Regions from separate parts of the Streptomyces sp. NPDC104226 genome, predicted to be linked through region 1. Evidence: riboswitches for the same ligand, from Rfam matches in the RefSeq annotation. Region 1 holds a riboswitch; the other holds the start of a gene.

Evidence for each region. A riboswitch is a leader RNA that binds a small molecule or an ion and turns the genes downstream of it on or off. The one in region 1 is predicted to bind S-adenosylmethionine.
Region 2: linked by a shared signal. The riboswitch ahead of ACZ60J_RS14595 (aminotransferase class V-fold PLP-dependent enzyme) and the one ahead of thrC (threonine synthase) in region 1 are both predicted to bind S-adenosylmethionine.

The regions. Positions count from the first base shown of each region.
Region 1 covers NZ_JBVJMS010000005.1:93,424-109,177, reverse strand. Annotated here, with positions in the region: gene groL (chaperonin GroEL) at 173-1,795, opposite strand; gene ACZ60J_RS16915 (cold-shock protein) at 2,164-2,373, opposite strand; gene ACZ60J_RS16910 (ubiquitin-like small modifier protein 1) at 2,785-3,063, opposite strand; gene thrC (threonine synthase) at 3,098-4,408, opposite strand; SAM riboswitch class I at 4,426-4,584, opposite strand; gene ACZ60J_RS16900 (glucosyl-3-phosphoglycerate synthase) at 4,780-5,766, shown strand; gene ACZ60J_RS16895 (alpha,alpha-trehalose-phosphate synthase (UDP-forming)) at 5,864-7,243, shown strand; gene otsB (trehalose-phosphatase) at 7,445-8,299, opposite strand; gene ACZ60J_RS16885 (DUF3263 domain-containing protein) at 8,360-8,611, opposite strand; gene ACZ60J_RS16880 (extracellular solute-binding protein) at 8,670-9,986, opposite strand; gene ACZ60J_RS16875 (ROK family protein) at 10,214-11,146, shown strand; gene nagA (N-acetylglucosamine-6-phosphate deacetylase) at 11,146-12,306, shown strand; gene ACZ60J_RS16865 (1-phosphofructokinase family hexose kinase) at 12,481-13,407, shown strand; gene ACZ60J_RS16860 (CBM35 domain-containing protein) at 13,424-14,443, opposite strand; gene cdgB (diguanylate cyclase CdgB) at 14,512-15,754, opposite strand, start outside.
Region 2 covers NZ_JBVJMS010000004.1:236,105-251,858, forward strand. Annotated here, with positions in the region: gene ACZ60J_RS14545 (GMC oxidoreductase) at 1-1,428, opposite strand, end outside; gene ACZ60J_RS14550 (glycosyltransferase family 4 protein) at 1,609-2,751, opposite strand; gene ACZ60J_RS14555 (hypothetical protein) at 2,921-4,102, opposite strand; gene ACZ60J_RS14560 (C40 family peptidase) at 4,128-5,180, opposite strand; gene ACZ60J_RS14565 (C40 family peptidase) at 5,436-6,467, opposite strand; gene ACZ60J_RS14570 (NYN domain-containing protein) at 6,727-8,091, opposite strand; gene ACZ60J_RS14575 (hypothetical protein) at 8,131-8,370, opposite strand; gene ACZ60J_RS14580 (rhomboid family intramembrane serine protease) at 8,518-9,240, shown strand; gene ACZ60J_RS14585 (Lrp/AsnC family transcriptional regulator) at 9,237-9,518, shown strand; gene ACZ60J_RS14590 (ferredoxin) at 9,523-10,113, opposite strand; gene ACZ60J_RS14595 (aminotransferase class V-fold PLP-dependent enzyme) at 10,127-11,515, opposite strand; SAM riboswitch class IV at 11,767-11,883, opposite strand; gene trpD (anthranilate phosphoribosyltransferase) at 11,989-13,053, opposite strand; gene qcrB (cytochrome bc1 complex cytochrome b subunit) at 13,265-14,917, opposite strand; gene qcrA (cytochrome bc1 complex Rieske iron-sulfur subunit) at 14,914-15,754, opposite strand, start outside.

The sequences.
Region 1 (15,754 bases):
CGGGCGGCCGGTGCGGCCCGCCCCAGGGGCCGGACACGGCACGGTCCGAAAGAGACGGCCCCGCGGCCCGCGCGAACGCCCGAGGGCGGCACCCCCTCCGTGAGGAGAGGGTGCCGCCCTCGGTACGTGGTGCGAACAGCCGATCTACCGTCGGGCCGGAGCCCGGGGTGGATCAGAAGTCCATGTCGCCGCCCGGCATGCCGCCGCCGGCAGCGGCGCCGGCCTTCTCGGGCTTGTCGGCGATGACGGCCTCGGTGGTGAGGAAGAGGGCCGCGATCGACGCCGCGTTCTGCAGCGCGGAGCGGGTGACCTTCGCCGGGTCGATGATGCCCTCGGCGATCATGTCGACGTACTCGCCGGTCGCGGCGTTCAGGCCGTGGCCGACGGCCAGGTTGCGGACCTTCTCCACGACGACGCCACCCTCGAGACCACCGTTGACGGCGATCTGCTTGAGCGGGGCCTCCAGCGCGAGCTTGACGGCGTTGGCGCCGGTCGCCTCGTCGCCGGTGAGCTCGAGCTTCTCGAAGACCGAGGAGGCCTGCAGCAGGGCCACGCCGCCACCGGCGACGATGCCCTCTTCGACGGCCGCCTTCGCGTTGCGAACGGCGTCCTCGATGCGGTGCTTGCGCTCCTTGAGCTCGACCTCGGTCGCGGCGCCGGCCTTGATGACCGCAACACCGCCGGCGAGCTTCGCCAGGCGCTCCTGCAGCTTCTCGCGGTCGTAGTCCGAGTCGGAGTTCTCGATCTCGGCGCGGATCTGGTTGACGCGACCCTGGACCTGGTCGCTGTCACCGGCACCGTCGACGATGGTGGTCTCGTCCTTGGTGATGACGACCTTGCGGGCGCGGCCGAGCAGGTCGAGACCGGCGTTCTCGAGCTTGAGGCCGACCTCCTCGGAGATGACCGTGCCGCCCGTGAGGATGGCGATGTCGCCGAGCATGGCCTTGCGACGGTCACCGAAGCCCGGGGCCTTGACGGCGACGGACTTGAAGGTGCCGCGGATCTTGTTGACGACGAGGGTGGAGAGCGCCTCGCCCTCGACGTCCTCGGCGATGATCAGCAGCGGCTTGCCGGACTGCATGACCTTCTCCAGGAGCGGCAGCAGGTCCTTGACCGAGCCGATCTTGGAGTTGACGATCAGGATGTACGGGTCGTCGAGGGACGACTCCATGCGCTCCATGTCGGTGGCGAAGTACGCCGAGATGTAGCCCTTGTCGAAGCGCATGCCCTCGGTGAGCTCGAGCTCCAGGCCGAAGGTCTGCGACTCCTCGACCGTGATGACGCCTTCCTTGCCGACCTTGTCCATGGCCTCGGCGATGAGCTCGCCGATCTGGGTGTCGGCGGCGGAGATGGAGGCCGTCGAAGCGATCTGCTCCTTGGTCTCGACGTCCTTGGCCTGCGCCAGCAGGGCGGCGGAGACGGCCTCGACGGCCTTCTCGATACCGCGCTTGAGGGCCATCGGGTTCGCACCGGCGGCCACGTTGCGCAGGCCCTCGCGGACGAGCGCCTGGGCGAGGACGGTGGCGGTGGTCGTACCGTCGCCGGCGACGTCGTCCGTCTTCTTGGCGACTTCCTTGACCAGCTCGGCGCCGATCTTCTCGTACGGGTCCTCGAGCTCGATCTCCTTGGCGATGGAGACACCATCGTTGGTGATCGTGGGGGCGCCCCACTTCTTCTCAAGGACGACGTTGCGACCCTTGGGGCCAAGGGTGACCTTGACGGCGTCGGCGAGCTGGTTCATCCCACGCTCGAGGCCGCGGCGGGCCTCCTCGTCGAACGCAATGATCTTGGCCATCTGAAGTGGTCCTCCCGGACAGCGGTGGATTGCTCCCGGACCGCGCCCGCGCCCGCGACGGACGGCCTGCGTGCCCGGCGGTTTCTTCCCGCCGGACCCTGCGGGCCTCACCGACCCGGTCCTCGTTTAGTAGCACTCTCACTCGGAGAGTGCTAACGCCAATGATTAGCACTCGGCCCCCCCGAGTGCAAGCGGCTTCGGGCAACCCGGGATGAACACCCGGACACCGCAAGGGCCCCGGAGCCCTCACGCACGAGGGGCCCGCATCCCGTGTCCAGGATGTGGGCCCCTCGTACAGATGCCGTTGTGCCGTCGTGCGCGGCCGCCGTGCGTGGCCGCGTACGTGTCGGTGGTCGATCGCGCCCGGACTAGCCGACGGGGGCGAGCTTGACCATGTCCGCCTGCGGACCCTTCTGGCCCTGCGAGATCTCGAATTCGACCCGCTGACCCTCTTCAAGGGTGCGGTACCCGTCCATCTGGATGGCGCTGTAGTGGACGAACACATCCGCACCACCGTCGACCGCGATGAAGCCGTAGCCCTTCTCCGCGTTGAACCACTTGACGGTGCCCTGAGCCATGCCTAACTCCCCTATTACTGGCCCTTGCGCAGGACCGCACTTCGCGGTCCCGGGTCAGAACTTGCGCCGGAACGCCTCGACCGGGGCTGAATGTATCCGCACCGCTGCTGTCTGCAACAGGTCATTCCGACGAGAATTCTGGACACGGCAAAAGATTGAAATAGGGTGAAAACCAGGAATATTCCAGGGCAACTCGGGCCGGACAAACACCACCAACGACCCATAGCGCACTTGCATGTTGACTCAATGTCAACCCTCACGCGACCCGCTCATATGCGGCGGGCAAGAACAGCGGAGGGGACTTCCCCAACTCTACCGCGCCCAACCAAGCAGAATTGCCCCCTCCGTTTGGTAACGGAGGGGGCAACTCGGTTTCCGCGACGTGCGGAGCGCTACGGGGCTCCGAGGGCCTCAGCAGCCGCCCGCGACGGCGGGGATGATCGAAACGCCGGCACCGTCCGGAGTGGACGTCTGCAGCCCGCCCTCGAAGCGCACGTCGTCGTCGTTCACGTACACGTTGACGAAGCGGCGCAGCTTGCCCTGGTCGTCCAGGACGCGCGCGGCGATGCCGGGGTGGCTCGCCTCCAGGGACTGGATGACCTCCTCGAGGGTCGCGCCCTCGGCGGAGACCTCGGCCTGGCCGCCGGTGTAGGTGCGCAGGATGGTGGGGATGCGGACGTTGACGCTCATGGCGCTACTGCCTTTCCGGTGTGCAGGAGGAGGATCAGGCCAGGCCGGCGGCGCGGAACGCGTCCAGGCTCGGGCGGATGGTGGCGGTCTGGCCGCTGTCGGCGGCCACCGCCTCCAGGGTCTTGAGCCCGTCACCGGTGTTCAGGATCACGGTGGTGAGCGAGGGGTCGAGCTGACCGTTCTCGATGAGCTTCTTCGTCACGCCGACGGTCACGCCGCCCGCGGTCTCGGCGAAGATGCCCTCGGTCTGCGCGAGGATCTTGATGGCCTCGACGACCTGCTCGTCGTTGACGTCCTCGACGAAGCCGCCGGTGCGGCGCGCGATGTCCAGGACGTACGGGCCGTCCGCCGGGTTGCCGATGGCCAGCGACTTGGCGATGGTGTTCGGCTTCTGCGGGCGGACCACCTCGTGACCGGCCTTGAAGGCGGTCGAGACGGGCGAGCAGCCCTCGGCCTGGGCACCGAAGATCTTGTACGGCTTGTCCTCGACGAGGCCGAGCTTGATCAGCTCCTGCAGACCCTTGTCGATCTTCGTGAGCTGCGAGCCGGACGCGATCGGGATGACGATCTGGTCGGGCAGCTGCCAGCCGAGCTGCTCGCAGATCTCGTACGCCAGGGTCTTGGAGCCCTCGCCGTAGTACGGGCGCAGGTTGACGTTGACGAAGCCCCAGCCCTCGCCCAGCGGGTCGCCGATGAGCTCGGAGCAGAAGCGGTTGACGTCGTCGTAGTTGCCCTCGATGCCGACCAGGTCGCCACCGTAGACACCGGCCATGACGACCTTGCCCTGCTCCAGGTCGTGCGGGATGAACACGCAGGAGCGGAAGCCGGCGCGGGCGGCCGCGGCGCCGACGGCGCCGGCCAGGTTGCCGGTGGAGGAGCAGGAGAGGGTGGTGAAGCCGAAGGCGCGGGCCGCCTCGACGGCGATGGCCACGACGCGGTCCTTGAAGGAGTGCGTCGGGTTGCCGGAGTCGTCCTTGACGTACAGCTTGCCGGTGACGCCGAGCTCCTTGGCCAGGTTGGCCGCGTCCACGAGCTTGGTGAAGCCGGGGTTCAGGCTCGGCTTGGAGGCAACGTCCGCCGGGACGGGCAGCAGCGGCGCGTAGCGCCAGATGTTGTTCGGGCCGGCCTCGATGGCGGCGCGCAGCGCTTCCGGGTCGCCCAGGGGGAGCTCGTAGGCGACTTCGAGCGGGCCGAAGCACTCGGCGCAGGCGAAGATCGGGCCGAGCTCGAAGCGGGTACCGCACTCACGACAGGAAAGGCCGGTGGCGGGACCGAGATCGACAGGAGTACCGGAAGCGATGCTTTCAACGGTTTCGGCAGAGGTTGCGACAGACTGTGCAGCCATGACTGGGAGGCCCTTTCTCCTCATCTTCCCCATGGCGCACTTCGCCATGAGACGGAATTGGCACCTTCCCTAGCCGGGGACCTCGCTGGCGGCGCTGGTATGCGCGATCGCGAGAACCGACTGGAGGGTTGCCGGGGCTTCAACGGGCCGTGTCCCTCTGCCCCTCTGGATGAGCGGTATGGCACCGGCACACGCGCTCTGTGGCGCGCCGGTGCGTTTGTACGCGGGCCCCCCGGCATGCGGTGGGCCATCGCGTTGTTCAAGACTGTAACCGAAGGCCCGGGTGGTTGAGACAGCCGTCCGAACCGCGAGATGGATCACATTTCGGTCCAAACCCGTGAACGACAGTGAAGAACCAGGGAGTGCTGAAGGTGCTGGAAGAGGTGGAGCGCTGGCTGGCAGACCGCTCCTGGTCCGCCGCCGACCGACCGCTCGGCCAGCTGCTTTCCGCCAAGCGGGCAGCGGGGACCACGGTGAGCGTGGTGTTGCCGGCGCTGAACGAGGAGGCGACGGTCGGCGAGATCGTCGAGGTGATCCGGCGCGATCTGATCGAGGGTCTGCCGGTGCCCCTGGTCGACGAGCTCGTCGTGATCGACTCGGGCTCCACGGACCGCACCGCGGAGGTCGCGGCCAAGGCCGGGGCCCGGGTGGTGCACCGCGACGAGGTGCTGCCGCGGATGCCGGCCGTGCCCGGCAAGGGCGAGGTGCTGTGGCGCTCGCTGCTGGCCACCACCGGTGACATCGTCTGCTTCGTCGACGCCGACCTGCGCGATTTCTCGGCCACCTTCGTCTCGGGGATCGTCGGCCCGCTGCTCACCGATCCGGACGTGCGGTTCGTCAAGGCGATGTACGACCGCCCCCTTGGCCAGGAGTTCGGCGACCCGGCCTCCACGCCCTCCGCCAGGGGGCACGGCCAGGGCGGCCGGGTCACGGAGCTGGTGGCCCGCCCCCTCCTCAACCTCCACTGGCCGCTGCTGGCCGGCTTCGTCCAGCCGCTCGGCGGGGAGTACGCCGTACGGCGCGAGCTGCTGGAACGGCTGCCGTTCCCGGTGGGCTACGGGGTCGAGCTGGGCCTGCTGGTGGACGCCCTGCACACGGCCGGACTGGACGCGCTGGCCCAGGTGGACGTCGGCGTACGGCTGCACCGGCACCAGGACGGCCAGGCCCTGGGCCGGATGGCCGCCGCGATCTACCGCACGGCGCAGGTGCGGCTCTCGCGCGGCCACCTCGTACGCCCCGAGCTGACGCAGTTCGAGCGCGGCCCGGAGGGCTTCGTACCGCACACCTACGCCGTGGACACCGAGGAGCGGCCGCCGATGCGGGACATCGAGGAGTACGCACACCGCCGCGTGGCATGAGCGCCCCGCGGCACCCGGTGGTGTGGTCTTCCTCTCGGTCCGGCGGACGCGCAGGCGCCGACGTTTGACCGGAGGCGGGGCGGGCTAGGTTCGCCGCATGGCTTCCCAGGTGCTCGTCGCCGCGAATCGCGGCCCCCTCTCGTACGCCCTCGCCGCGGACGGCACGCTCAGTGCCCGCCGCGGCGGGGGCGGCCTCGTCTCCGGCCTCTCCACCGCCCTCGCCGAGCAGCCGGACGCGCTGTGGATCTGCGCGGCGCTGTCGGACGCGGACCGGGAGGCGGTACGGCGCGGGGTCCGCGAGCCGGGCGTACGGATGCTGCCGATCGACCCGGAGGTCTACGACGGCGCCTACAACGGCATCGCGAACTCGGTGCTGTGGTTCCTCCACCACCACCTGTACGAGATCCCGCGCGAGCCGGTCTTCGACGCGGAGTTCCGGCGGCGCTGGGCTTCGTACGTCGCGTACAACGAGGCCTTCGCGGCGGCGCTGGCCGAGGAGGCCGCCGAGGGCGCGGTGGTCCTGATCCAGGACTACCACCTGGCGCTGGCCCCCGGAATGCTCCGGGAGCTCCGCCCCGACCTGCGGATCGGGCACTTCACGCACACGCCGTGGGCGGCGCCGGAGTTCCTGCGCATGCTGCCGGACGACATCCGCGACCAGCTGCTCCGCGGGATGCTCGGGGCGGACCGCCTCGGCTTCCACACCCGGGAGTGGGCGGACAACTTCCTCGGCAGCGCAGCGGTCGACGGCGAGCGCGGGCCGGCCCGGCTCACGCAGGTGACCCCGTACCCCCTGGGCGTCGACGGCGACGAGCTGCGCGCGCTCGCGCACCGGCAGGAGGTCGACGACAAGCTGGCGGCGCTGCGGGCGGAGATCGGCGGGCTGAAGACGATCGCCCGGGTGGACCGCACGGAGCTGTCGAAGAACATCCTGCGCGGGCTCCTCGCGTACCGGGAGCTCCTGCTCACCCACCCCGAATGGCGGGAGCGGGTCGTCCACCTGGCCTCCGCCTACCCCTCCCGGCAGGACCTGGCCGTCTACCGGGAGTACACGCAGTCGGTGCGGGAGCTGGCGGCGGAGATCAACGCGGAGTTCGGCACGGCCGGCTGGCAGCCGGTGCTCGTCTCCGTCGAGGACGACTTCGCGCGGTCCCTGGCGGTGTACCGGCTGGCGGACGTGGCGCTGGTCAATCCCGTGCGGGACGGCATGAACCTCGTCGCGAAGGAGATCCCGGTGGTCTCGGAGGCGGGGTGCGTGCTGGTGCTCTCCACCGGGGCGGGGGCGTACGAGGAGCTCCGCGCGGACGCGCTGACGGTGAACCCGTACGACGTGACGGCCACGGCGGAGGCGTTGCACGCCGCGCTCACCATGCCGGCGGCGGAGCGCGCGGACCGCACGAAGCGACTGGCGGCAGCCGCCACCGCCCTCCCCCCGACCCAGTGGCTCACCGCCCAACTGAACGCCCTCCGCACCTGAGCGCCCCTGCGGGGCCGTCCCCTACCCGCCCTTCGCCCGTTCCCCGGGACTCCGCCCCGGACCCCGCGCCTCACACGCCGGCGGGGCTGGATGTGCCGCAGCGCGGACCGGGTCCGGGCAGAGCCCGGGGGAACGGGCGAAGGGCGGGTAGGGGACCCCGCCCCACAGGGCCCACCGAGCCGCACCCGCCCACCGGCCGCATCAAGAAGGTCGGCGCAGCTCCGCTGCCAGTGCGGAGAGGAAGGTGACGACCTCGGACGGGCCGGACACGGTCAGGTCCGCGCGGGCGGCGAGTTCCGGGACCTCCGCCGAGCCGCTGCACAGCAGCAGCCCCGGCATGCCGCCGGCCCGCAGCTTCTCCACCGCCGAGTACGCCGCGAGGTCCCCCAGGTCGTCCCCGGCGTAGAGCACCGCCTCCGCGCCCACCTCCGCGAGGTACTCCGTGAGGGCGACGCCCTTGTCCATGCCGGGCGGCCGCAGCTCCAGTACGGCCCGTCCCGGTTCGACCATCAGGCCGTGCCGGGCCGCAAGCCCCGCCAGGGGCTCGCGCAGGGCCGCGAAGGCCGCTTCCGGGTCGGCCGCACGCCGGGTGTGGACGGCCAGCGCCCGGCCCTTCTCCTCGATCCAGGTCCCGCGCCACGCGCCGATCGCGTCCAGGAACCCGGGCAGCTCCGCCCGGACCGCCGCCACCCCCGGGTGCTCGGCCGGAGCGTGCACGATGCCGGTCACGGCGTCCCAGCGCTCGGCTCCGTAGTGCCCGAGCACGACCAGGTGTTCGAGGCCGGAGACCCCGGCGAAGCCCCCGTAGCGGACGGCGACCCCGGCGGGCCGGCCGGTGACGACCGCGATGGAGCCGACCTCGGGGGCGAGGGCGGCGAGCGCGGGGACGGCCCCGGGGTGGGCCCGCGCCTGGTCGGGGTCGGGGACGATGTCGGCGAGGGTGCCGTCGAAGTCGAGCGCGACGACGGAGCGGCGCGGTGTCCGGAGCAGGGCTTCGAGTCCCTCGCGTCCGGCGGTGGTGACGGGCATCGGCAGATCGTGCGGATGGCTCCCCATACGCACGACCCTAACGGCCCAGCCGGGCCACGGCTACGGCGCGGGCCACGACCGCTGCCGCTACCGCCTCGCCCGCTGGGCCTCCCGGATGCGCCGCAGGCGGTTCACGGTGCCCGGTGCGTGCTCCAGCGCCCTGGGATCGTCCATCAGCGCGTTGAGCAGCTGGTAGTACCGGACCGGGGGCATCCCCAGTCCTTCCCTTATGGCCCGTTCCTTGGCGCCCGGCCCGGGCCAGGTGCGGCCTTCGTAGGCCAGTACGGCCGCTTCGTCGGCGCTCAGCCCGGCCGGCGGCCTCTCGTCCGCGTCCGTCATACGGCCAGGTTAACTCCGCCCTCCGACAGCCCCCGGCCCGCGGCTCCCGGCCTCCGGATCAGCGGGGTTCCGCCTTGCGCGCCATCTCCGCGAGGTCCCCGAGGACCTTGTCGGGCTGTCCGCCGGGCTGTACGGCCGTGCCGATGGTCTTCTTGACGTCCTCGCTCACGGCCGCCCAGGACTTCTTGCCCACCGGGTAGAGCCGGGCGTTGGGCAGCGCGTGCAGGAAGGTCTTCAGCTCCGCCGAGGAGGCTCCGGTGGCGGCCTCCATCGCCCGGGAGCCGCTGGTGGTGACCGGGAGCAGGTCGTACTTCTCGGTGAAGGTGGTCACGTTGTTCGCCTCGTACAGGAAGTCCAGGAACTTCCCCGACTGCGTCTGGTGGCCGGTCTTGAAGGCCATCACCCAGTCGGCGACGCCCATCGTCGGGTGGCCGGCCCCGTCGGCGGTCGGCATGGGGGTCATGCCGTACTTCACGCCCTTCGCGGCGGCCTGCTTGAGCAGCGTCGGGTGCCCGTTGAGCATGCCGACCTCGCCGCGCGAGAAGGAGTCGAAGGCGGCCTGGCGGTCCAGCTTGGCCGGTTCGACGGGGCCGGTCAGGCCCGCGCCGACGAGCTTGTCGCGCAGGAACTTCAGGGTGTTGACGTTGTCCGCGGAGTCGATCGCGTAGTTCTCTTCGTTGTCGGCGTAGCCTCCGCCGCCCGCGAGCAGCCACTGCATGGTCTCGGCCTGCGCCTCCTCGCGGCCCAGGGGCAGCGCGAGGGGGGTCGGGACGCCGGCCGCCTTGAGCTTCTTGGCGGCGGCCTCCAGCTCGGCCCAGCTCTTGGGCTGCCAGGGGGTCTTGCCGTCCTTGGGGATGATGCCCGCGTCGGCGAAGAGCTTCTCGTTGTAGAACATCAGCCGGGTGCTGGCCACGAAGGGCAGGCCGTACTGGTTGCGCCTGACCTTGCCCGCGTCGGCGAGCGGGGCGAGGAAGTCGGCCTCGGTGTTCACGGAGAGCAGCTCGTCGGCGGAGTAGAGCTTGCCCTCGGCCGCGTAGTCGGCGTAGGCGCCGATCTGGGCGATGTCGGGGGCGTCGCCGGCCTTGACCATCTCGGCGACCTTGGTGTCGACGTCGGTCCAGGAGTAGACGTCGACCTGGACCTTGATGCCGGGGTTCTTCTTCTCGAAGGACGCGGCGAGGTCCTTCCAGTACGGCTTGGAGGAGTTTTCCGGTTTGTCCCCGTAGTCGGCCGCCACGACCTTGAGGGTGACCTCGTTGTCCCCTGCGAGACCCGACACGGCGCCGCAGCCGGTCAGCGTCACGGTGGTCAGGCACAGTGCGAGGCCGGACGCGGCGAGGTTCAGCCTTCTGGCCTGGACAGTTCGGGCCTTCACAGTTCTCGTTCCACCCCAGGTTGTTCCGTACGATTCGCGTAAAGGTCTACACCACTTTCGGGCGTGGTCAACATCCGGGCCCAAACGTGCACACGGCCTGCACGCGCACACACGTACGGACCGCACTCGCCGCCGAAGGTCCTGAATTTGTATGGCCACTCAACAATCCCTCTCAGTGGACTAGACCTTTGCCCTCCGATCACGCGAGACTGTCACCCGTGAAACCCGTGAAACACGTCATCGCCCTCGATGTGGGCGGCACTGGGATGAAGGCCGCCCTCGTCGCCGCCGACGGCACCCTGCTGCACGAGGCGCGCCGCGCCACCGGCCGCGAGCGGGGCGCCGAAGCCGTCGTCGAGACGATCCAGGACTTCGCCGCCGAGCTCCTCGACCTCGGCCGGGAGCGCTTCGCCACCACCGCCTCCGCGGCCGGCGTGGCCGTCCCCGGCATCGTCGACGCCGAGAACGGGATCGCCGTCTACGCGGCGAACCTGGGCTGGCGCGACGTCCCCATGCGCGAACTGCTCGGCAGACGCCTCGGCGGCATCCCGGTCGCCCTCGGCCACGACGTCCGCACGGGCGGACTCGCCGAGGGCCGCATCGGCGCGGGCCGCGGCGCCGACCGCTTCCTCTTCGTCCCCCTCGGCACCGGCATCGCCGGAGCCATCGGCATCGCCGGCCGCATCGAGGCCGGCGCGCACGGGTACGCGGGCGAGATCGGCCACATCGTGGTCCGCCCCGGCGGCCCCGCCTGCGGCTGCGGCCAGAGCGGCTGCCTGGAGACCCTCGCCTCCGCCTCCGCCGTCAGCCGCGCCTGGGCGGCCGCCTCCGGCGACCCCGAGGCGGACGCCGCGGACTGCGCCAAGGCCGTGGAGTCCGGCGACGAACGCGCCCGGGAGGTCTGGCTCGCCGCCATCGGCGCCCTGGCCGACGGGCTGGTCACCGCGATCACCCTGCTGGACCCGCGCACGCTGATCATCGGTGGCGGACTGGCCGAGGCCGGGGAAACCTTGTTCACACCACTACGGACGGCCGTCGAGGAACGCGTGACGTTCCAGCGGCTGCCCCACATCGTTCCGGCTGCCCTCGGGGACACCGCCGGATGCCTGGGTGCAGGGCTGCTCGCCTGGGATCTACTCGCCACGGAGGTACCTGCCTGATGTCCGGAAGCGCACATGTGGGCCGTAGCACCGTTCTCTCCGGCGCCGACGTGGTGCTGCCCACGGGCATCGTCAAGGGCGGGCGCCTCATCGTCGACGGCGACCGCATCGCCGGCAGCGCCCACGAGGACGCGGCCGTCGTCGACCTGACCGGGCACTGGATCGTCCCCGGCTTCGTCGACATGCACAACCACGGCGGCGGCGGCGCCTCCTTCACCTCCGGCACCGCCGAGGAGGTGCTCAAGGGCGTACGGACCCACCGCGAGCACGGCACCACCACCCTGGTCGCCTCCACCGTCACCGGCGACCTGGACGAGCTCGCCCGCCGCGCCGGGCTCCTCGCCGAGCTGACCCAGCAGGGCGACATCGCGGGCATCCACTTCGAGGGCCCCTTCATCAACCCCTGCCGCAAGGGCGCGCACAAGGAAGACCTCCTGCGCGACCCCGACCCGGCCGAGGTCCGCAAGCTGATCGACGCCTCGCACGGCGCCGCCCGCATGTTCACCCTCGCCACCGAGCTCCCCGGCGGCCTGGACTCCGTACGGCTGCTCGCCGAGCACGGGGTCATCGCGGCGATCGGCCACACGGACTCCACCTACGAGCAGACCCTCGAAGCCATCGAGGCCGGCGCGACCGTGGCCACCCACCTCTACAACGCGATGCCGGGCCTGGAGCACCGCGCCCCCGGCCCCATCGCGGCCCTGCTGGAGGACGAGCGGGTCACCGTCGAGCTGATCAACGACGGCACCCACCTGCACCCGGCCATGCTGGAGCTGGCCTTCCACCACGCGGGCGCGCACCGGGTGGCGCTCATCACCGACGCGATGGACGCGGCCGGCTTCGGCGACGGGATCTACCACCTCGGCCCGCTGGAGGTCGAGGTCAAGGAGGGCGTCGCCCGCCTCGTCGAGGGCGGCTCCATCGCCGGCTCCACCCTCACCCTGGACACCGCCTTCAAGCGGTCGGTCACCCTCGACAAGCTTCCCGTCGAGTCCGTGGTCCAGGCGATCTCCGCCAACCCGGCCAAGCTGATCGGCGTCTACGACCGGGTCGGCTCGCTGGAGCCCGGCAAGTACGCGGACCTCGTCGTCCTCGACGCCGCCTTCGACGTCCGCGGCGTCATGCGGCGCGGCGAGTGGATCGTGAACCCGCTCGGCTGACGCGAGCCGCCCGCGGCGGGCGGAACGGGGCAGGGCCGGGCGGGCCGCGACGGGCCCGCCCGCCCCGGACGCCCACGCCCGGCCCGGACTCCCGCGCCCGGCCGACCCCCGGGGGCTGGGCTCGCGGCCCCCCGTTTGGCATGATCCCCGCACACACCGAGACCGGGGCCCGCCATGATCCTGACCGTGACGCTCAACACCGCACTCGACGTCACCTACCGCGTACCGCGCCTGCTCGCGCACGCCTCCCACCGCGTCACCGAGGTCACCGAACGGCCCGGCGGCAAGGGCCTGAACGTGGCCCGCGTGCTCGCCGCGATCGGCCACGAGGTCACCGCGACCGGCTTCGCGGGCGGCCCCACGGGCCACCTCGTACGCGAACTGCTCGCCACCTCCTCCCCCGGCGTCCGCGACGAGCTGGTCCCCTGCACGGGCACCACCCGGCGCACCCTCGCCGTCGTCGACGAGGCCTCCGGGGACACCACGCAGTTCAACGAACCCGGCCCGCTGATCACCGCCGCCGAGTGGTCCGGGTTCCTCTCCCGCTACGAGGCCCTGCTGACGGGCGGCGCCCGCGCGGTGGCCCTGTGCGGCAGCCTGCCCCCGGGCGTGCCCGTGGGGGCCTACGCCACCCTCGTACGGGCGGCCCGCACGGCCGGCGTGCCCGTCCTCCTCGACACCAGCGGCGAGGCCCTGCGCCGCGGGGTCGCCGCCCGCCCCGACGTGATCAAACCGAACGCCGCCGAGCTCGCCGAGCTGACCGGGTCCCGCGAACCGCTCCCCGCCACCCGCGACGCCCGCCGGCGCGGGGCCCACGCGGTGGTCACCTCGCTCGGCCCCGACGGACTGCTCGCCGCCACCGCCCTGGGCACCTGGCGGGCGGCCCCGCCCCGCGCCCTGACGGGCAACCCCACCGGCGCGGGCGACTCCGCCGTCGCCGGCCTCCTCTCGGCCCTCACCGAAGGCCTGGCCTGGCCGGACCGCCTGACCCGCGCGGTCGCCCTCTCGGCAGCCACGGTCACGTCCCCCACGGCGGGAGACTTCGACCCCCGCACCTACGAGGAGGTACGGGGGTCGGTGAAGGTCACGGAGGGGGCGTAGTGCCCTCCGAGCGGACTCAGCGCTTCTCGAGGACGAACTGGTCGATGACCGCCTCGCAGGAGTTGCCCGACTCGCAGGAGATCTTGATGGTGTTCGTGCCCTGCTTGAGGTTCACGTACGAGTAGGTGTTGGTCCACCCCTTCGCCCAGTCGCCCTCGCCGGCCTTCGCGAAGTTCTTCATGTTGATCGCACGGCTCTGCGCCTGGCCGTTGATCGTCAGCGTCATGTTGGCGTCCTTGCCCGGCACGCCGTAGAACATCCGGAAGGTGTACTCGGCGGCCTTGGGGACCTCTAGCGTCCAGGTCACGGCGGCACCCTGCTGGGTGAACTGGCCCACGTACTGACCGCCCGAGCTCTTGGCGCCCGGCACCGTGCTCTCCAGCGCGGCGCCCCCGCTGATGACCATGCCGGAGCCGCCCGCGTCGCCCTTGGGCAGCGGGGCGTCCGGGGATGCGGAGCCGCTCGGCGGGCCCGAGGGGGTGTTGGAGGCGGGGGCCGACGGGCTCTGGCCCGTGTTCGCCGTGTTCTTGGTCTTGTCGGTGTCTTCCTTCTTGCCGAAGATCACCGCCGCGCCGATGCCGATCGCCACCGCGGCGACCACCGCGACGGCCGCGATGAGCATGCCCTTGCGGCTGGAGCCGCCGCCGCCGTGTCCACCGCCGGAGCCCGGCAGCGGGACGGACTGGGTGTACTGCGGAGCCTGCTGCTGCGGCGGAACGCCGTAACCGCCCGCCTGCAGCGCCTCGGGGGCCTGGTACTGCGCCTGGTAGGCCGGGGGCTGCTGGGGGCCCTGCTGATAGGGAACGGGCCCGCGCTGTCCGCGCTGGGGCCGGTCACCGACGGTGCGGACCTGGTTGTACGAGGTGCGGGGCACGCCCGGCTGAGCGCCGGCCGGTCCCGGGTAGCCGTACCCGCCGCCCTGCCCGGGCGGGGTGGCACCCGCGGCCTGGCCGTCCTCGTAGAGGTAGCCGAACGGGTCGTCATCCTCGGGCTGGTTCGCCCCGTTGTTCGGGCCGTGGTTCGCGGGCGTCGTCATCGCAGGTCACTCCTTTCGACCCCGGGGAGCCTACCCCGAACAGGTGCGCCCACGGGCGGCCCGAGAGTTTACCCGGCCCGGCGGTGCGCCTTCGAACGGGACCGCTTCTCGATGTACATGCGCTGGTCGGCCGAGCGCAGCACCTCGTCCGCCGACATGCCGCAGCTCGCCCAGCCGATGCCGAAACTGGCTCCCACGCGGACCGCGCGGCCGTCGACCCGGATCGGCGGGATGATCGCGTTGCGCAGCCGCACGGCGAGGTCGGCGGCGTCGGCGGCGCCCAGCCCGTCGGCGAGGACGACGAACTCGTCACCGCCCAGCCGGGCCACCGTGTCCCCGTCCCGGACACCGGTGGTCAGCCGCCGGGCCACTTCGATCAGGACCGCGTCGCCGGTGTGGTGCCCGAACCGGTCGTTGATCGACTTGAACCCGTCGAGGTCGCAGAAGAGCACCGCGAGCCCCTTCGTACCGTCGTCGATGTCCGTCGCCGGCGCGACCGTGTGCACGTGGTGGTCGTACGGGCCCACCCCGGCCGGGCCGCCGCCCGCGCCACCGGGCCCGCCCACGCCGCCGGGGAACTCGAAGGGCTCCGGAAAACCGTCGGGCCGGAACCCGTGCTCGCCGTGGTCCCCGCGCTCGCCGTGTACCCCGTGGCCCTCCCCCGGGGGCCGCGTCTCGAAGGCGGCGTCCAGCGCCTCCACGGCGGTGGCGCGCACCGACTGCGGGCGGCGGCAGAGCCGGGCCCCGAGCCGGGAGCGGAGCTCGGCACTGTTGGGCAGGCCGGTCAGCGAGTCGTGGCTGGCCCGGTGGGCGAGCTGCAGCTCGTGCCGCTTGCGCTCCTCGATGTCCTCGACGTGGGTGAGCAGGAAGCGCGGCCCGTCGGCGGCGTCGGCGACGACGGAGTTGCGCAGCGAGACCCAGACGTACGTACCGTCGCGCCGGCCGAGTCTGAGCTCGGCGCGGCCACCCTCGGCGGAGGTGCGCAGCAGGGTGCCGATGTCCTCGGGGTGCACGAGGTCGGAGAAGGAGTAGCGGCGCAGCACGGAGGCGGGCCGTCCCAGCAGCCGGCACAGCGCGTCGTTGGTGCGCAGCAGGCGGCCGTGCTGGTCCCCGCCCATCTCGGCGATGGCCATGCCGCTCGGCGCGTACTCGAAGGCCTGGCGGAACGACTCTTCACTGGCGCGCAGGGCTTGCTGTTCGCGCTCCAGGCGGACCAGGGCCCGCTGCATGTTGGCGCGGAGCCGGGCGTTGCTGATGGCAATCGCGGCCTGGAAGGCGTACATCTGGAGCGCTTCGCGGCCCCAGGCGCCG
Region 2 (15,754 bases), on a different contig from region 1:
GGTGAAGTTGTCGGCGAAGTTCTTGTTGTCGCCGAAGAGGTCGTAGCGGTAGATGGTGAAGTTGGCCCGGTTGATCCGGTCGAAGAGCCGCTTGGCGGCCTGGACGGACGGGGTGTTCTGGTCCCGGGTCCACTGGAGCTTCGCCGAGTCGCTGGCGGCGTCGTAGGTGAAGTGCCCGCGCTCCGGGTTCTTGGTGATGGCCAGGTACATCGAGATCCAGTGCTCGAAGCCCATCGGGAGCGGGGCGATCTCTGCGAAGACCGGGTTCGAGGCGTTGTCCCAGTCGTCGATGCCGAGGGCGGGCATGGTGGCCTGGTTGGCGCCGACCGTGTCCCACAGGTGGTTGGCGCGGGCGGTCATGACGTTGCCGTTGTGGCCCCAGCCGAGGCCCACCTTGTCGTTCAGGGCGGGCAGGGTGCCGGTCTCGCGGGCGCGCAGCAGGATCTCGGTGGTGCCGAGGCTGCCGGCGCCGAGGAAGAGCTGCTTGCAGCCGAGCTCCCGGACCTGGGTGACGCGGCCGGTGAGGTCGCTGGTCTGGACGGTCAGGACGTAGCCGCCGGCCGGGTCCTGCCGTACGCCGACCACGCGCTGCATGGTCTCGATGGTGACGTTCCCCGTGCCCAGGGCGGCGGCGAGGTAGGTCTTGTCCACGCTCTTCTTGCCGTGGTTGTTGCCGTAGATGACCTCGCCGGCGAGGGCGGATCTGGTGGCGGTGCCGGCGGCCTCGCGCTTCATGTACTCGAAGTCGTAGACGTTGGGGACGAAGGTGGTCTTCAGTCCGGTCTTCTGGGCGTGCTTGCGGGAGATCCGGGCGAAGCGGTACCACTCGGTGGACTCGAACCAGGCCGGGTCGATGTCGTTGACCCCGAGCATGGCGCGGGCCCGGGGGTAGTAGGTGCCGTACATCTCGTCGGCGTCCACCCGGGGCAGGATCTCGGTGAAGTACGAGCGCTTCGGGGTGGGCGCCATGCCGCCGTTGACCAGGGAGCCGCCGCCGACGCCGCGGCCGACGTAGACCGACATGTCCCCGTAGTTCACGCGGTCCAGGACTCCGGGGTACGGGCTGATGTTGCGGTTGACCACGTCCAGCCAGAGGAACTGGGCGAGCGGGGCCTCGGTGCGGTTGCGGAACCACATCGAGCGCTGGTCGGGGGCGGAGGTGGCGGGGAAGATCTTCCCGTCGGAGCCCGGGGTGTCCCAGAGCCGGCCCATCTCCAGGACGACGGTCCGCACGCCGGCCTGCCCCAGGCGGAGCGCGGCGACGGCGGAACCGTAGCCGGAGCCGACGACGATGGCCGGGGCGTACGCGGCGGCCGCGGGCTCGGCGGCCGCCGCGGACTGCAGGCCGATCCGGGTGAAGCCGAGGGCCGCCGCGGTCTGCAGGGCGCCGAGGCCCAGAACGTGACGACGTGTCAGTTTTGGTGTCATGGCCGCATCATGAGCGGATTCCGCTCAACCGGCCATAACCCGCACTGACACGCTTCTGAGTAACAGTCAGACATGGCTCGACCGTAGGCGGGCCCGGTCCGCGCCCGTGCGCTTTGACCGACTCCGCCCGCGATCGCGGCCCTGGGGGCGATAATCCCCCCTCCGTGCGGAGAGGGGTCGCTACAGGAGCTCGCGCAGGCGCTCCGCCAGCAGGTCCCAGCGCCACTTCTCCTCCACCCAGGCGCGGCCGCGCTCGCCCATGCGGGCGCGCAGGGCCGGGTCCCGGAGCAGGGTGACGACGCGTTCGGCGGTCTCGGCCGGGGCTCCGCCGGGGACCACCCAGCCCGTCTCCCCGTCCAGTACGGCGTCGGGGGCGCCTCCGGAGTCGCCGGCGATCACCGGCAGGCCGGTGGCGGAGGCCTCCAGGTAGACGATGCCGAGGCCCTCCACGTCGAGCCCGCCGCGCCGGGTCCGGCAGGGCATCGCGAAGACGTCCCCCGCCCCGTAGTGGGCGGGCAGTTCGGACCACGGCACCGCTCCCGTGAACACGACGGACTCCGCGACCCCGGTCGAGGCGGCCAGGGCCCGCAGGTCGGCCTCGTAGGGGCCGCCGCCCACGATCAGCAGGACGGCGTCCGGCAGGACCGCCAGGATCCGCGGCATCGCCTCGATCAGGGTGTCCTGGCCCTTGCGGGGAACGAGCCGGGAGACGCAGACGACCACCGGCCGGTCCGTCAGACCCAGCCGTGCACGGACCTCCGCGCCGCCCGACCCCGGGTGGAAGGTCTTCTCGTCCACCCCGGGCGGGAGCTGCGTCATGCGCACCGCCGCGCGGTCCGTCAGGGCCGGGGCGATCCGCGAACGGGTGTACTCCCCCAGGTAGGTCAGGGTGTCCGTGCCCTCGCCGATGCGGCGCAGCAGCTGGCGCGCGACCGGCAGCTGCGCCCAGCCCGCCTCGTGCCCGTGGGTGGTCGCCACGATCCGGCGTGCGCCGGCCCGGCGCAGGGCGGGTCCCATCAGCCCCAGCGGGGCTGCCGCGCCGAACCACACCGACGAGCAGCCGTGTTCGCGCAGCAGGCCCACGGCCCGGCGGGTGACCCGGGGGGTCGGCAGCAGCATCGTCGTACGGTCGCGGACCACCTGGAAGGGCTGCTCCGCGTCGAAGGCGGCGGTGGCGGCGCGGGCCTCCGCGGAGTGCTTCCAGGTGGAGGCGTAGACCACGACCCGGTCGGGGTCCAGGCGCAGCGCCATGTTGTGCAGGAAGGCCTGGATGCCCCCCGGCCGCGGCGGGAAGTCGTTGGTCACGATCAGCGTCTTGTCCATCGCCTGCCGACCCTACCGGAGCCCCCGCCGAGTCCCCTCGGCCCGGCGACCCCGGCGTTGCGCACCCCCTGCGGGGCAGCGCCCGAGACCCCTGGGGCTCCGCCCCAGACCCCGCGCCTCGAACGTCGGCGAGGCTGGAATCGCCCTGCGGGCAATCGCGCTGTGCGGGCTAGCGGAACTCGGCGGTCAGGGACTGTTGCCAGGATCGGGTCAGGGTGGCGGGGTCCGTGCCGAGGGTCTGGGTCAGGGCCGTCGGGAGGGACTCGCGGCCCGCCTTCTCGTACAGGGAGACCAGGGCCGCGTCGCCCCACCGGGCGGCGATGAGCCGGCAGGCCGTCCAGGAGCTCTCGTAGGCCCGCGCCAGTGCGTCCGCGTCCCCGCCGAAGGCGAAGGCGCCGTTCTCGGGGAGCGCCCCCGGCAGCGCGCCCTGCCGCACCGCACGGGCGAGCGCCGGCGCGACCTCGGCCGGGCCCCGGTCGCTGTCGCGGTAGGCGGCCCAGTCCGCGAAGCCCTCGGAGAGCCAGAGCGGGGTCCGGGACGTGGTCGCCGCCCGGGTCGCCACGTGGGTGGTCTCGTGGGTCAGGATCACCTGACGGCCCTCCGCCGTGAGCTGCCCGTACCCCTCGGGGTTCACCACGACCCGGTCGGCGGGGGCCGGTCCCGCCCCGGTCCGCCCGGTGGTGACGGCGCCCAGGCCCCGGTACTCGTCCGCGGGCCGCCCCAGCAGCGCCGCCATCGCGTCCAGCGAGCCGGGCACCAGTACCACCACCCGGCCCGCCCACGGCCGCGGCCAGGCCGCGCTCGCCGCGGGCACCGCCCGGTCGGCCTCGGCGGCGATCGCGGAGAGGGAACCGGAACCCTGACCGGCGCCGCCGAGCACCAGGGCGTGCGCCCCGCGCTCCACGGTCACCGGGCCCTGGTCCCACAGCTGGGGCAGGGCTCCGGGGGCGGGCCGGTCGGCGGTCACGGCCCAGCCGCCGCCGTCGCGGGTGAGCTCCACCTCGCGGGCGGAGCCGGCCGGGGCGGCGTCGTAGCCGGTGAGCCGGTAGCGCAGCTCGGCGCGGGCGAAGGCCCGTACGCCGTCCACCCGGACCGAGGAGACCTCGTACGACCAGCCTTCCAGCGGGATCGCCGCGAGGGCCGCGGGCGGGGCCGCCGACCAGGCGGCGACGGCCCGCCGCACCTCCCGCTCGGCTGGGTCCGCCGAAGCCGAGGGGGCTCCGGAAACGGAACCGGAAGGAGTACCGGAACCTGAACCGGAACCGCATCCTGCCAGCGGCACGCAGAGCAGCAGCAGGCACAGCAGCACCGCCGGCAGAGGCAGCGGCGGACGGCGAAGGACCGGGAGCATCACCCGATCGTACGCAGCGCAGCCCTCAGGGCCGTGTCACCGAGGAGACCGGCATCATCCCGACCGGGTCGTACCGCACCCGCGCCCCCGGGTACGGGGCGTGCACCACCTGGCCGTTGCCTACGTACATGCCGACGTGGCTGGCGTCCGAGCGGTACGTCACCAGGTCCCCGGGGCGCGCCTCCGACAGCGAGACCCGGCGCCCGGCGTGCCGCTGCGCCTGCGAGGTGCGCGGCAGGGCGACGCCCGCCTGCCGGTACGACCACACCATCAGGCCGGAGCAGTCGAAGCCGGAGGGGCCGGTGGATCCCCAGACGTAGGGCCGTCCCACGGCGGACCGGGCCGCCATCACGGCGGTCATGGCGCGCCCGGAGGAGGGTCCGGAGGCCGCGGGGTCGGGGAGTTCGGGCAGGGCGTCGGGGCGGCCTCCGGAGCGCGAGGCCCGGTCGAAGTCGGCGCGCTCCTGCGAGGGCATCGCGTTGAGCAGGCGGCGGGCGGCGGCCAGCTTGGCGGTGACGGCGCGCTTCTCCTTCGCCACGTCGGCGCGCAGGGCGTCGAGTTCGGCGAGCTTGCGGGAGGCCTCCTGGCGTTCCTGGCCGAGGCGGCGCTGCTCGGAGCGCAGTTCGTCGAGCTGGCGGGCCTGCCGGCCGGACAGCCGGTCGAGGGCGGCGGCCTTGGCGAGGTAGTCGTCCGGGTCGTCGGAGAGCATCAGTTCGACGGCGGGGTCGATGCCGCCGGCCCGGTACTGGGCTCCGGCGTAGGCGCCGAGCACCCCGCGCATGGTGTTGATGCGGTCCTGTCCGCGGGCCACCGCGTCCTGGACGCGGGCGACTTCGGCGCGGAGCCGGCCGGCGCGCTCGCCCGCCTGGTTGAAGCGTTCGGTGGCCTGTTCGGCCTCTTCGAAGAGCCGGTCGACCTGGGCGCGGGTGCCCGTGGAGGGCTCCTGTGGGAGGCCGGGGGCCGCACCGGCGGGTGCGCCCGACATGGCGACCGCTGCTCCCGCCGCGGCGGCGGTGAGGACGGTGACCTTGGTGTTCCGGTCGAGGGCGCTGGGCCCGGACCGGCGATGGGACGCCACGTGAAACCGCTCCCTCCTGCTGGGGCGGGACCCGGGTCCGCCCTCCGTGGACGGCCGTGTGCCGGGGTTCCGCGCTGGCAGACAGTAGCCGCGCGGGAGGGCACCGGCCAACGACCTCCGGCGGGCACGCACAGTGACGCCCCGTCGGAGACGCAGGTCACCGGCGGGGCGTGTGGTCAGAGCGGGGCCTCGGAATTCGCCCGGATGGGCGGTGTACGGCGCGTCCGGAGGGGCCTCGTGCGGAGGAGGGGGGCGTCAGCCGACGCGCACGCCGAACTGGAACGGCATGTTGTCCATGGATTCGTACTTGACGCCGCTGCGCGGGTTCGAGGCGTGCAGCACCGTGTTGCCGCCCGCGTACAGGCCGACGTGGTGCAGGTCGCCGTAGAAGAACACCAGGTCGCCGGGCTGGAGCTGGCTCCTGCCGATCCGGGTGCCGTCGTTGATCTGCGTGAAGGTGGTGCGCGAGATCGACACGTTGGCCTGCTTGTACGCCCACTGGGTCAGGCCCGAGCAGTCGAACGTGTTGGGGCCTTCGTGACCCGATATGTACGCGCTGCCGATCTTGGTCTTGGCGGCGGCGAGGGCCGCGCCCGCCCGGCCGGAGGGCTTCACGTTGCCGAGGTCGGGGACGCGGTCGCCGGCGCCGCGGCTGGCGCGGGAGTCCTCGTCCTTGATCGCCTGCCGCTCCTGGGCGGTCAGCGAGTTCAGGAGGGCCTGGGCCTCGGCGAGCTTGTCCGCGGAAGCCTTCTTCTTCTCGCCGAGCTCCTTGCGGGTGGCGTCGAGGTCGGTGAGCTTGCCGGCGGCCTCCTGGCGCTGCTGCGCGAGGGTGCGCTGCTTGGCCTGGATCTTCTGGACCGCTTCGACCTGCTGACCGCTCAGCTGCTCCAGGGTGGAGGCCTTGTCGAGGTAGTTGTCCGGGTCCGCCGAGAGGAAGAGCGCGAGCGACTGGTCGATGCCACCGCTGCGGTACTGGGCGCTGGCCATCGAACCGAGCGTGCCGCGCAGCGCGTTGAGGTCTTCCTGGCCGCGGGCGACCTGGTCCTGGAGCTGACCGATCTCGGTCTCGAGCTTGTCCTGGCGCTCCTTGGCCCCGTTGAACTTCTCGGTGGCCTGCTCCGCCTCTTCGTAGAGGGCGTCGACCTTGGCCTTGACCTCGTCCTTGCTCGGCTTGGCGGGGGCGGCGTTGGCGGCCTGCCCCGAGAGGACCACGGCGGCTGCCGCGGTGACGCCGAGCACGGTCGTGCGCATGCGGGTCGGCTGCTTGGGTCGACGGTGGGACGCCACGAAGGCGAGCTCCTTCTTCCTAGAGCCGCCGAATGACGCGAGAAACAGCTCGGCGACACCTTCGCTGCCACCCCGAATGAGTGAACTACCGCACGAAGGTTTGAGCTGACCCTAGTGACCCTTCTGTGATCAGTTCAAATCCTGTCGGCAAAAAAATCGCTGTCCGACCAGGTTCTTTACCTACAGCGCACGCTCCGTGTCGGTGACTTGACCCTACGTTCCCGCGAGGGCCCGTCAATTCCGGCATTGGGCCCAGCAGTTACGAAACGCGCGAAAGCCGCTTCAGCAGCAAGGCGGACGCCACCGGCCGCGCACCCGCCTTGGCCACCCCGTCGGCGACCTCCCGGTCCGTGGAGACCACGACCACCGGACGGCCCGCCGGTTCGGCGCGCACCAGCTGGCGGATCAGCTCGTCCGCCGTCACCCCTGCCTTGGAGAACAGCACCCGCACCCCGCGCGGCGGCGCGAGCAGCACCGGGGCCGCCAGTTCCGCCCCGTCGAAGACACAGGTCATCTCGGCGCCCGTCTGCGCGGCGAGCATCGACAGCCCGCCCAGCAGCCGCAGCCGCTGCTTCTCCAGCGGCATCGTCGGGTAGCCGGTCTTGGTGACGTTGTAGCCGTCGACCACCAGATGGGCCTGGGGCAGCGCCAGCAGCTGGTCCAGCAGCGCCGGGTCGGTCTCCGACAGGGCGCGCGCCGCGATGTCCTTCGGGGTCATCCGGCCCGGTTCCACGGCCTCCACGGTGTCGGCGGGCCGCGTGGAGACCGGCGGCAGCGCGAGCTCCCGGCGCAGTCCCGCGGCCGCGTCCAGCACGGTGTCCAGCAGCAGCCGCAGCCTCATGTCCTCGATGCTGCGCCCCTCACGGGTGGCCCGGCGCGAGGTCTCCAGCGCCGATTCCACCTCCGCGAGGCGGGACTTGAGCCGCCGGGTCTCGCTCTCGGCGGTGGTCACCTGGGCGGCTGCCTCGGCCCGGATGCCGTCGACCTCCGCGTTGATCTTGCGCAGGGCCGCGTCGCCCCGCTTGACGTCGCTGAGGGCACTGCGCAGCTTGCGCTGAAGCGATTCCGCTTCCTTGCGCGCCGCGTCCAGCTCGGCCCGAACCTGGTCGACGCCGGTGCGCTGCAGTTCCCGTACGTGGGCCAGCTCCTCGCGGAGCCGCTCCATCTCGCGGCGGGCCTCCTCGTCGACGCGCTCGGCGTCGGCGCGCTGCGCCTCCTCGCCCGCGGCGGCGACCAGCTTGACCCAGCCGGCCGGCCGCAGCACGTACGCGGCCGCCGCCACGTCCAGCGGATCGGCGGCGGCCGGCGGGGCGCCCGACTCCAGCGCGGAGGCCAGGTCGGCCTGCGCCTCGCGGAGCTTCTCGGCGACCCGGCTGCGGAAGACGGGGTCGCTCTCCACGGCCGTGGCCATGGCGTTGCCCGCGAACTTGGCGCGCCGGGTCGGGGTGAAACGGGCGTACTGGCGCAGCTGCGCCGGGAGGTCCGCGACCGTCAGCCCGCCGAAGGCGTCCGAGACGAGCGCAACGACCCGGCGCCGCACGCCTTCCGGCAGCGGGCGGTCGAGGACCTCCGCGGCGTCGCCGGCCGCGTCGGCCGGCTCAGCGCCGCTTGCTGGCTCCACAATCCGTCACCCCTACCGTCGTTCACCTGTGGGCGGGGCTCCTTAGGAGTCCGCGCCCGGCCTGTCGACCAGCTCGATCTGGTCCACCGCGTTGCACCAGCGGCAGCGCACCGACTCGATGGTCTCATTGACCACCTCGCGCTCCTCGACCTTGGGCTCCCCGGCGAGGTCCAGGTGGACGTACTCCACGACCTTCGACGAACGGGTGACGTCGAAGCGGGTGAGGTTGCCGCACAGGGTGCAGCGCCACCGGGTGGTGTCGGTCGGCAGGGGAACCGTCATCAGGCCGCTCTCTCCTTCTATCGCTCACATGGCGCAAGCACGACACCCTCCCGTGTCGTCACGGACGGCGCGCGCGTGCGTGCGTAGCTCGTAACCCTACGGCCTGCCGCACTCGCTGGTGGGCCCGGCTGGGTCATGCTCGTTCGCATGATCGTAAGGTGGCAGGCCGTACGCGAGGCCGCCCGGGGCCCGGTGGTCACGCACGCGCTGATCGCCGGCTGCTGCGTGGTGTTCGTCCTGAGCCCTGCATCGGGGCTGAACCCGGTCTACGGGACGGGCGATCAGCTCCTGGCCACGGGCACGGCGTACTTCCGGCGCTGGGGCGTGGTCCCGGACGAGCTCTTCACCGGCTCGGGGCGGGCGGCACTCACCCCCCTCACGGCCCTGTTCGTGCACGGGAGCTGGCTGCACCTGCTGGGCAACATGCTCTTCCTCTACGTCTTCGGCGCGATGACGGAGCGGCGCATGGGCCGGGCCTGGTTCCTCTGCTTCTACGTCTGCACGGGCTACCTGGCCCTGGCTGCGTACGCGGCGGCCTACGTCTCCTCCGACCAGACCCTGGTGGGGGCCTCCGGGGCGATCTCCGCGGTCCTGGGAGCCTTCCTGTACCTGTTCCCCAAGGCGCGGGTGACGAGCCTGTTCCCGTTCCTGTTCTTCCTGCCGCTGCGCTTCCCCGCGTGGATCGTGCTGATGTTCTGGTTCGGGCTCCAGTGGCTGGCGGCGCACCGCGCGGCGAGCGGTCCCGGAGTCGCCTATCTGGCCCACGTCGTGGGCTTCTCGGTGGGCTTCCTGTACGCATGGGTCCGCTACCGGGGTGGGACTAGAGTGGGTCGACCAGTGACAGTCGGCGAGGGAGACAGCCAACCGTGATCACCGCACTCGTGCTCATCAAGACCAGCGTGGACCGGATCCCCGAGATCGCCGAGGCCATCGCCGCGCTGGACAGCGTCAGCGAGGTCTACTCGGTCACGGGTACGTACGACCTCATCGCGATGGTCCGGGTGGCCCGGCACGAGGACCTGGCCGACATCATCCCCGGCCGCATCAGCAAGATCCCGGGCGTGGAGGCGACGGACACCCACGTGGCGTTCCGCACCTACTCCCAGCACGACCTGGAAGCCGCCTTCGCGATCGGCCTCGACGCGTAGCCCTTCAGAGCCCCGGCAACGCCTCGCCCGCCCGGGCGGGGCGGTGCTCCTGGAGCCAGAACAGGTACCCGCGCAGGTAGCCGGCGAGGTCCCCGTCGATGTGGGCGACATACGCGCGGGCGCCGCCCGCGGCCTCGCGCTCGTCCTCGCGGGAAGAGACCGACCACTGCCGGTCCAGGGCCACGGCCCACTCCCGCACGCGGGCCCGGTCGCGCCACCACCCGCGGATCAGCTCCGGAGTCCAGTGGTCGTCACCGTCCTGGGCGTAACCCACCATCGGATCCTGAGCGGCGGCGCCCAGTACTGCGAGGGTTTCCACGGGGTTCCGGGGCTGGCGGTAGACGAACTCCGCGCCCCAGTCGTCGTCGTAGAGCACGTTGTCGGGTGCGATCAGCCGACCCATCCAGCAGTTGTCGGTGCCCGCTCCGTAGAACGGCCCCGGCACGTTGCGCCAGTCGCACTCCGACCACCGGTCGGGTCGGGGGTTCCAGAACAGGCGGTGCTTCGGGTCGGGCACCCAGGTACCGCCGTCCGGAGCGGGCAGCGGCCCGGCCTCCGCCGCCCGCACGGCCGGTATCGGATCCCAGTACGTCATGCCCCGCAGCCTGTCAGACGGCCGGGACGCAGCGGCCCTCTTCGGTGCGGTACTGCCACTTGGCGCCGTCCGCGACGAGCTCCTTGACGGCGCGGACGAAGCGCTCCACGTGCTCGTCGGGGGTGCCGGCGCCGAAGCTGACGCGGATCGCGTTCAGGGACCGCTCGCCCGGGGCCGCCTCCGGGGCTCCGCACTCGCCCTGGGCCTGCGGCTCACTGCCGAGGAGGGTGCGGACCAGCGGGTGGGCGCAGAACAGGCCGTCGCGGACGCCGATGCCGTACTCGGCGGAGAGCGCGGCGGCGAAGTGCGAGCTGTTCCAGCCGTCGACGACGAAGGAGATGACGCCGACCCGGGGGGCGTCGTCGCCGAAGAGGGACAGGACGCGGACCGCCGGCACCTCGGCGAGGCCCGCGCGGACCTTGGCGACGAGGTGCTGCTCGCGGGCGACGAGGTTCTCGAAGCCCGCCTCGTTCAGGGCCTTGCAGGCGGAGGCGATGGAGTACACGCCGATGACGTTCGGGGAGCCGGCCTCGTGGCGGGCCGCGGTGGTGTGCCACTCGACGTCCACGCCGCCGTCCTCCCGGCGGGCCACCTTGCGGGAGGCGCCGCCGCCGGCGAGGTACGGGTCCGCCTCCTGGAGCCAGTCCGCGCGGCCGGCGAGCACGCCCGAGCCGAAGGGGGCGTAGAGCTTGTGTCCCGAGAAGGCGACCCAGTCCACGTCGAGGTCCTGGACCGAGACGGGGTGGTGCGGGGCCAGCTGGGCGGCGTCCAGGACGATGCGGGCGCCGTGGGCGTGCGCGGCTGCGGCGAGCTCCTTGACGGGCCACAGCTCGCCGGTGACGTTGGAGGCTCCGGTGACGCAGACCAGGGCCGGGCCGTACGGGTCGCGGTCGGCCAGGGCCCGCTCCAGGGTGGCGACGGCCTCGTCCGGGGTGCGGGGGGCGTTGAGGTAGGTGACCTGCGCGTTCGTCCACGGGAGCAGCGAGGCGTGGTGCTCGGTCTCGAAGACGAAGACCTGGCAGTCGGCCGGGATCACGGCGGCGAGCAGGTTGAGGGAGTCGGTCGTGGACCGGGTGAAGACCACCTGGTCGGAGGGCCGGCAGTCGAGGAACTCGGCGACCGTGACCCGGCTCTGCTCGAAGAGGTCGGTGGAGAGCTGCGAGAGGTAGCCGGCGCCGCGGTGGACGCTGCCGTAGTACGGGGCGTACGCGGCCACGTCGTCCCAGACCCGCTGCAGCGCGGGGGCGCTGGCCGCGTAGTCGAGGGCGGCGTAGGTGACCTCGCCACCGGTGACGAGCGGGACGGTGACGTCACGGCCGAGGACCGGCAGCGGCTCGGCACAGGCCGGGTCTACGACGGTGGCGGGGGTGGCGGTGGCGGCGGCGTTCAGGGTTGCGGACATGGCGGTATCTCCCGGCAGGCAGGTCTGAATGGCTTCGGTGTGCCCGTCCGCCGACACGGCTACGGCGCTGCGGCCGTTCGGGGTACGGGAATGCCCCGGAGTGCGGATCGGCCGGCGTGGGCAGCGCATGTGCTGCGGGTACGCGGAAGTGACCCTGTTCCGAGGGGTGAAGAAGGGGCGGAGTCGCCCTATCGCATTCGCTTGCTCACGGAAAACGCTCCTCAGAAGACCAGGACCCCTGGTGTTCGAGGGATCCGCGCTTGCCGTAGACCTCACTGCCTACGACCTGGTCATCACCCGGGGCACCCCGCCACGGAAGGAGGGTTGCCGGACAGCAAGCCGGGGCCTAAACGCTGTCACTCGTGACCTGAGGAGCATCCTGCCACACGATCTTCCGAACGCAAGACCCCGGTCCACATGGCGGACCGGGGTCGAAGCTGGATCTTGGCCGGAAGCCGTGGAAACCGAATCCGTCAGGCGTTGCTCGCCGCCGCCCAGCGGGCCAGTGCGGCACGGGCCGCGCCCGAGTCCACCGACTCCGCCGCCCGGGCGACTCCGGCGGCGAGCTGCTCCTCCAGGGTGCCCGTACCCGGGTCCAGCGCGACCAGGGCCGCCGCCGAGTTCAGCAGCACCGCATCGCGGACCGGGCCGGTCTCGCCGGCCAGCAGGCGGCGGGCCACGTCGGCGTTGAACGAGGCGTCCGCGCCGGCCAGGGCGGAGACCGGAACCAGCGGGATGCCGATGTCGCGCGGGTCGAAGCCCTGCTCCCTGACCTCGCCGTCGCGGACCCACCAGACCCGGGAGGTCGCCGTGGTGGTGAGCTCGTCGAGCCCGTCGTCACCGCGGAAGACCAGGGCCGAGGAGCCCCGCTCCGCCAGGACGCCCGCGACGATCGGCGCCACCCGCGCGTCGGCCACGCCGGTGGCCTGGGCCCGTACCTTCGCCGGGTTGGTCAGCGGGCCGAGGAAGTTGAAGGTGGTCCGGATGCCGAGCTCGCGGCGGGCCGGGGCCACGTGCCGCAGCGCGGGGTGGAACTTGACCGCGAAGCAGAAGGTGATCCCGGCTTCCTCGGCCACCTCCACGACCCGTGCGGGGGTGAGGTCGAGGTTGACGCCGAGCTTCTCCAGGACGTCCGAGGAGCCGCTCGCGGAGGACGAGGCCCGGTTGCCGTGCTTGACGACCTTGGCGCCCGTTCCGGCCACGACGATCGCCGACATCGTGGAGATGTTCACCGTCTTGGCCCCGTCGCCCCCGGTGCCGACGATGTCCACCGTCCGGCCGGGCACCTCGATGAGGTTGGCGTGTTCGTACATGGCGCGGACCAGGCCGTTGATCTCGGAGACGGTCTCGCCCTTGGCTCGCAGCGCGACCGCGAAACCGGCGATCTGGGCGTCGGTGGCCTCCCCCCGCATGATCCGGTCCATGGCCCAGGCCGTGTCGTCGGCGCCGAGGTCACGTCCGGTCAGCAGGGCCTCCAGAACGCCCGGCCAACCGCGGGCCGCCACGCTGTCGCCGCCTGCCGGGGTCACCAGGTTCATGGTCCGCTCCTGCTGCTCATCGAGGATTCCACGTCGAATGCGAAGGCTTCAGCCTATCCAGCCCCGGGGACGGCAAAGAGCCCCGTCCAGACACTGGACGGGGCTCTCGCCGTGGCGACACCAGGACTGACCGAAATCAGTCCCTCAAGCAGTCATGCGTGGTGCGTACTGCGTGAAGCGTGTGTTGCGTGTGAAGCCGTGGTGCGGGAGATCAGTGGTGGCCGTGGCCGCTCTGGATCTCCTTGTACTCCTCGACCGTGGGCTTCGGGATCTGGTTGTTCTCCCCGTAGTAGCCCTTGCTCAGCTTGGCGCGGAGCTTCTCGACCGACGTCACCTTGCGCTCGACACCGTTCTCGTCGACCGTGGCGCCGATCTCGGCCGGCTGGTACTGCTCGTGCGAGGTGAGCGTGTGCAGCTTGCCCTGCGAGAGCGGCTCGTGGACCTCGACGAACTCACCGTGCGGCAGACGCTTGATGACGCCGGTCTCGCGACCGTGCAGCACCTTGTCGTGGTCCCGGCGCTGGAGGCCGAGGCAGATCCGCTTGGTGATGATGAACGCGATGACCGGACCGACGAAGAAGCCGATGCGGGCGAACCAGGTGATCGAGTTGATCGACAGGTGGAAGTACTGCGCGAACATGTCGTTTCCACCGGCGATCAGCAGGATGACGTACCACGTCAGCCAGGCGACACCGAAGGCCGTACGCGTGGGGGCGTTGCGCGGGCGGTCCAGGATGTGGTGCTCGCGCTTGTCCCCGGTGACCCAGGACTCGATGAACGGGTACACCGCGATGGTGGCCAGGACCAGCGGGAAGATCGTGAACGGGATGAAGACGCCCAGGGCCAGGGTGTGGCCCCACAGGTTGATCTCCCAGCCGGGCATGGCACGGATCAGGCCCTCGGAGAAGCCCATGTACCAGTCGGGCTGCGCACCGGTGGACACGTGGTCCGGGCGGTACGGGCCGAGCGCCCAGATCGGGTTGATCGAGGCGATGCCCGCGATCAGCGCGATGACACCGAAGACCAGGAAGAAGAAGCCTCCGGCCTTGGCCATGTAGACCGGCAGCAGCGGCATGCCGACGACGTTCTTCTCGGTCCGGCCGGGACCCGCGAACTGGGTGTGCTTGTGGTAGAAGACCAGGATCAGGTGGGCCACCAGCAGGCCCATCATGATGCCGGGCAGCAGCAGGATGTGCACCGAGTAGAGCCGGCCCACGAAGTCGCCGCCGGGGAACTCCCCGCCGAAGAAGAAGAACGACAGGTACGTGCCCACGATCGGCACGGACAGCATCGCGCCTTCCATGAAGCGGACACCGGTGCCCGAGAGCAGGTCGTCCGGCAGGGAGTAACCGGTGAAACCGGTGAACATGCCGAGGACCAGCAGCAGGAAGCCGAAGACCCAGTTGACCTCACGGGGCTTGCGGAACGCGCCGGTGAAGAACACGCGCATCATGTGCACGAGCATCGCCGCGATGAAGATCAGCGCCGACCAGTGGTGGATCTGCCGGATGAGCAGACCGCCGCGGACGTCGAAGCTGATTTCCAGGGTCGACTTGAAGGCCTCCGACATCGCGACACCCTGCATGGGGATGTACGAACCGTCGTAGTGCACTTCGTTCATGCTCGGGTGGAAGAACAGCGTCAGGTACACACCCGTGAGGATGAGGATGATGAAGCTGTAGAGGCAGATCTCGCCCAGCATGAAGGACCAGTGGTCCGGGAAGATCTTGCGCATGTTGGCCTTGGCGAGGCTGTAGATGCCCAGCCGGCCGTCGGCCCAGTCGGCTACGCGCTCGCCGGCCGGAGCCTTGCGCTCTTTGCCCGCCGCGGAAGCGGCTGATGAATTCGTAGTGGCAGTGCTCATCCGCGCTCCCAGAAAGAGGGACCGACGGGCTCTTCGAAGTCGCCGAGCGCCTCGAGGAAACCTTCGTCATTGACGCCGATCCGCAGCTGCGGGAGCGCGTGACCAGCCGGGCCGAAGATGACTCGGGCGCCGTCGGAGAGGTCGAAGGTGGACTGGTGGCACGGGCAGAGCACGTGGTGCGACTGCTGCTCGTACAGGCTGATCGGGCAGCCGACGTGGGTGCAGATCTTGGAGTAGGCCACGATCCCGTCGTGGGACCACTCCAGTTCCTTCTTGTCCTTGATGTTCTCCGGCTGGATGCGGACGATCATCAGGGCGGCCTTGGCGATCTGCGTCTGGAAGTCGTGCGCGTCCTCCTCCAGGCCTTCCGGCATGGCGAAGGTCAGCGAACCCACGACGATGTCCTCCGGGCGGAGCGGCTCCATCGTGTTCTGGTTGATGAGCATCTTGCCCTTCGCCCAGATGGTCTTGCGCAGCTTGTCCTCGGGCAGCGGGCCCAGGTCGCGCAGGATCACGACGGCGGAGAGCGGCACCATGGCCAGCGCACCGAACAGCGTGTTGCGGATGAGCGGGCGGCGGCCGATGGCCGACTCGCGCGCGCCGTCCGCGAAGTCCTGCATGACCTGCGCCTTGACCTCCGGCGGGGCCGCGATCTCGTGGCGCTCGGCGGCGACCTCCACGTCGGACATCAGGGTGCGGGCCCAGTGGACCGCGCCCGCGCCGATGCAGAAGAGGGCCGCGCCGAGGCTGACGCCCAGGGCGAAGTTGAGAGCGCTCACCTTCCCGAGCGGGAAGATGTAGACGATCTTGTCGACCGGCAGGATCACGAACGAGGCG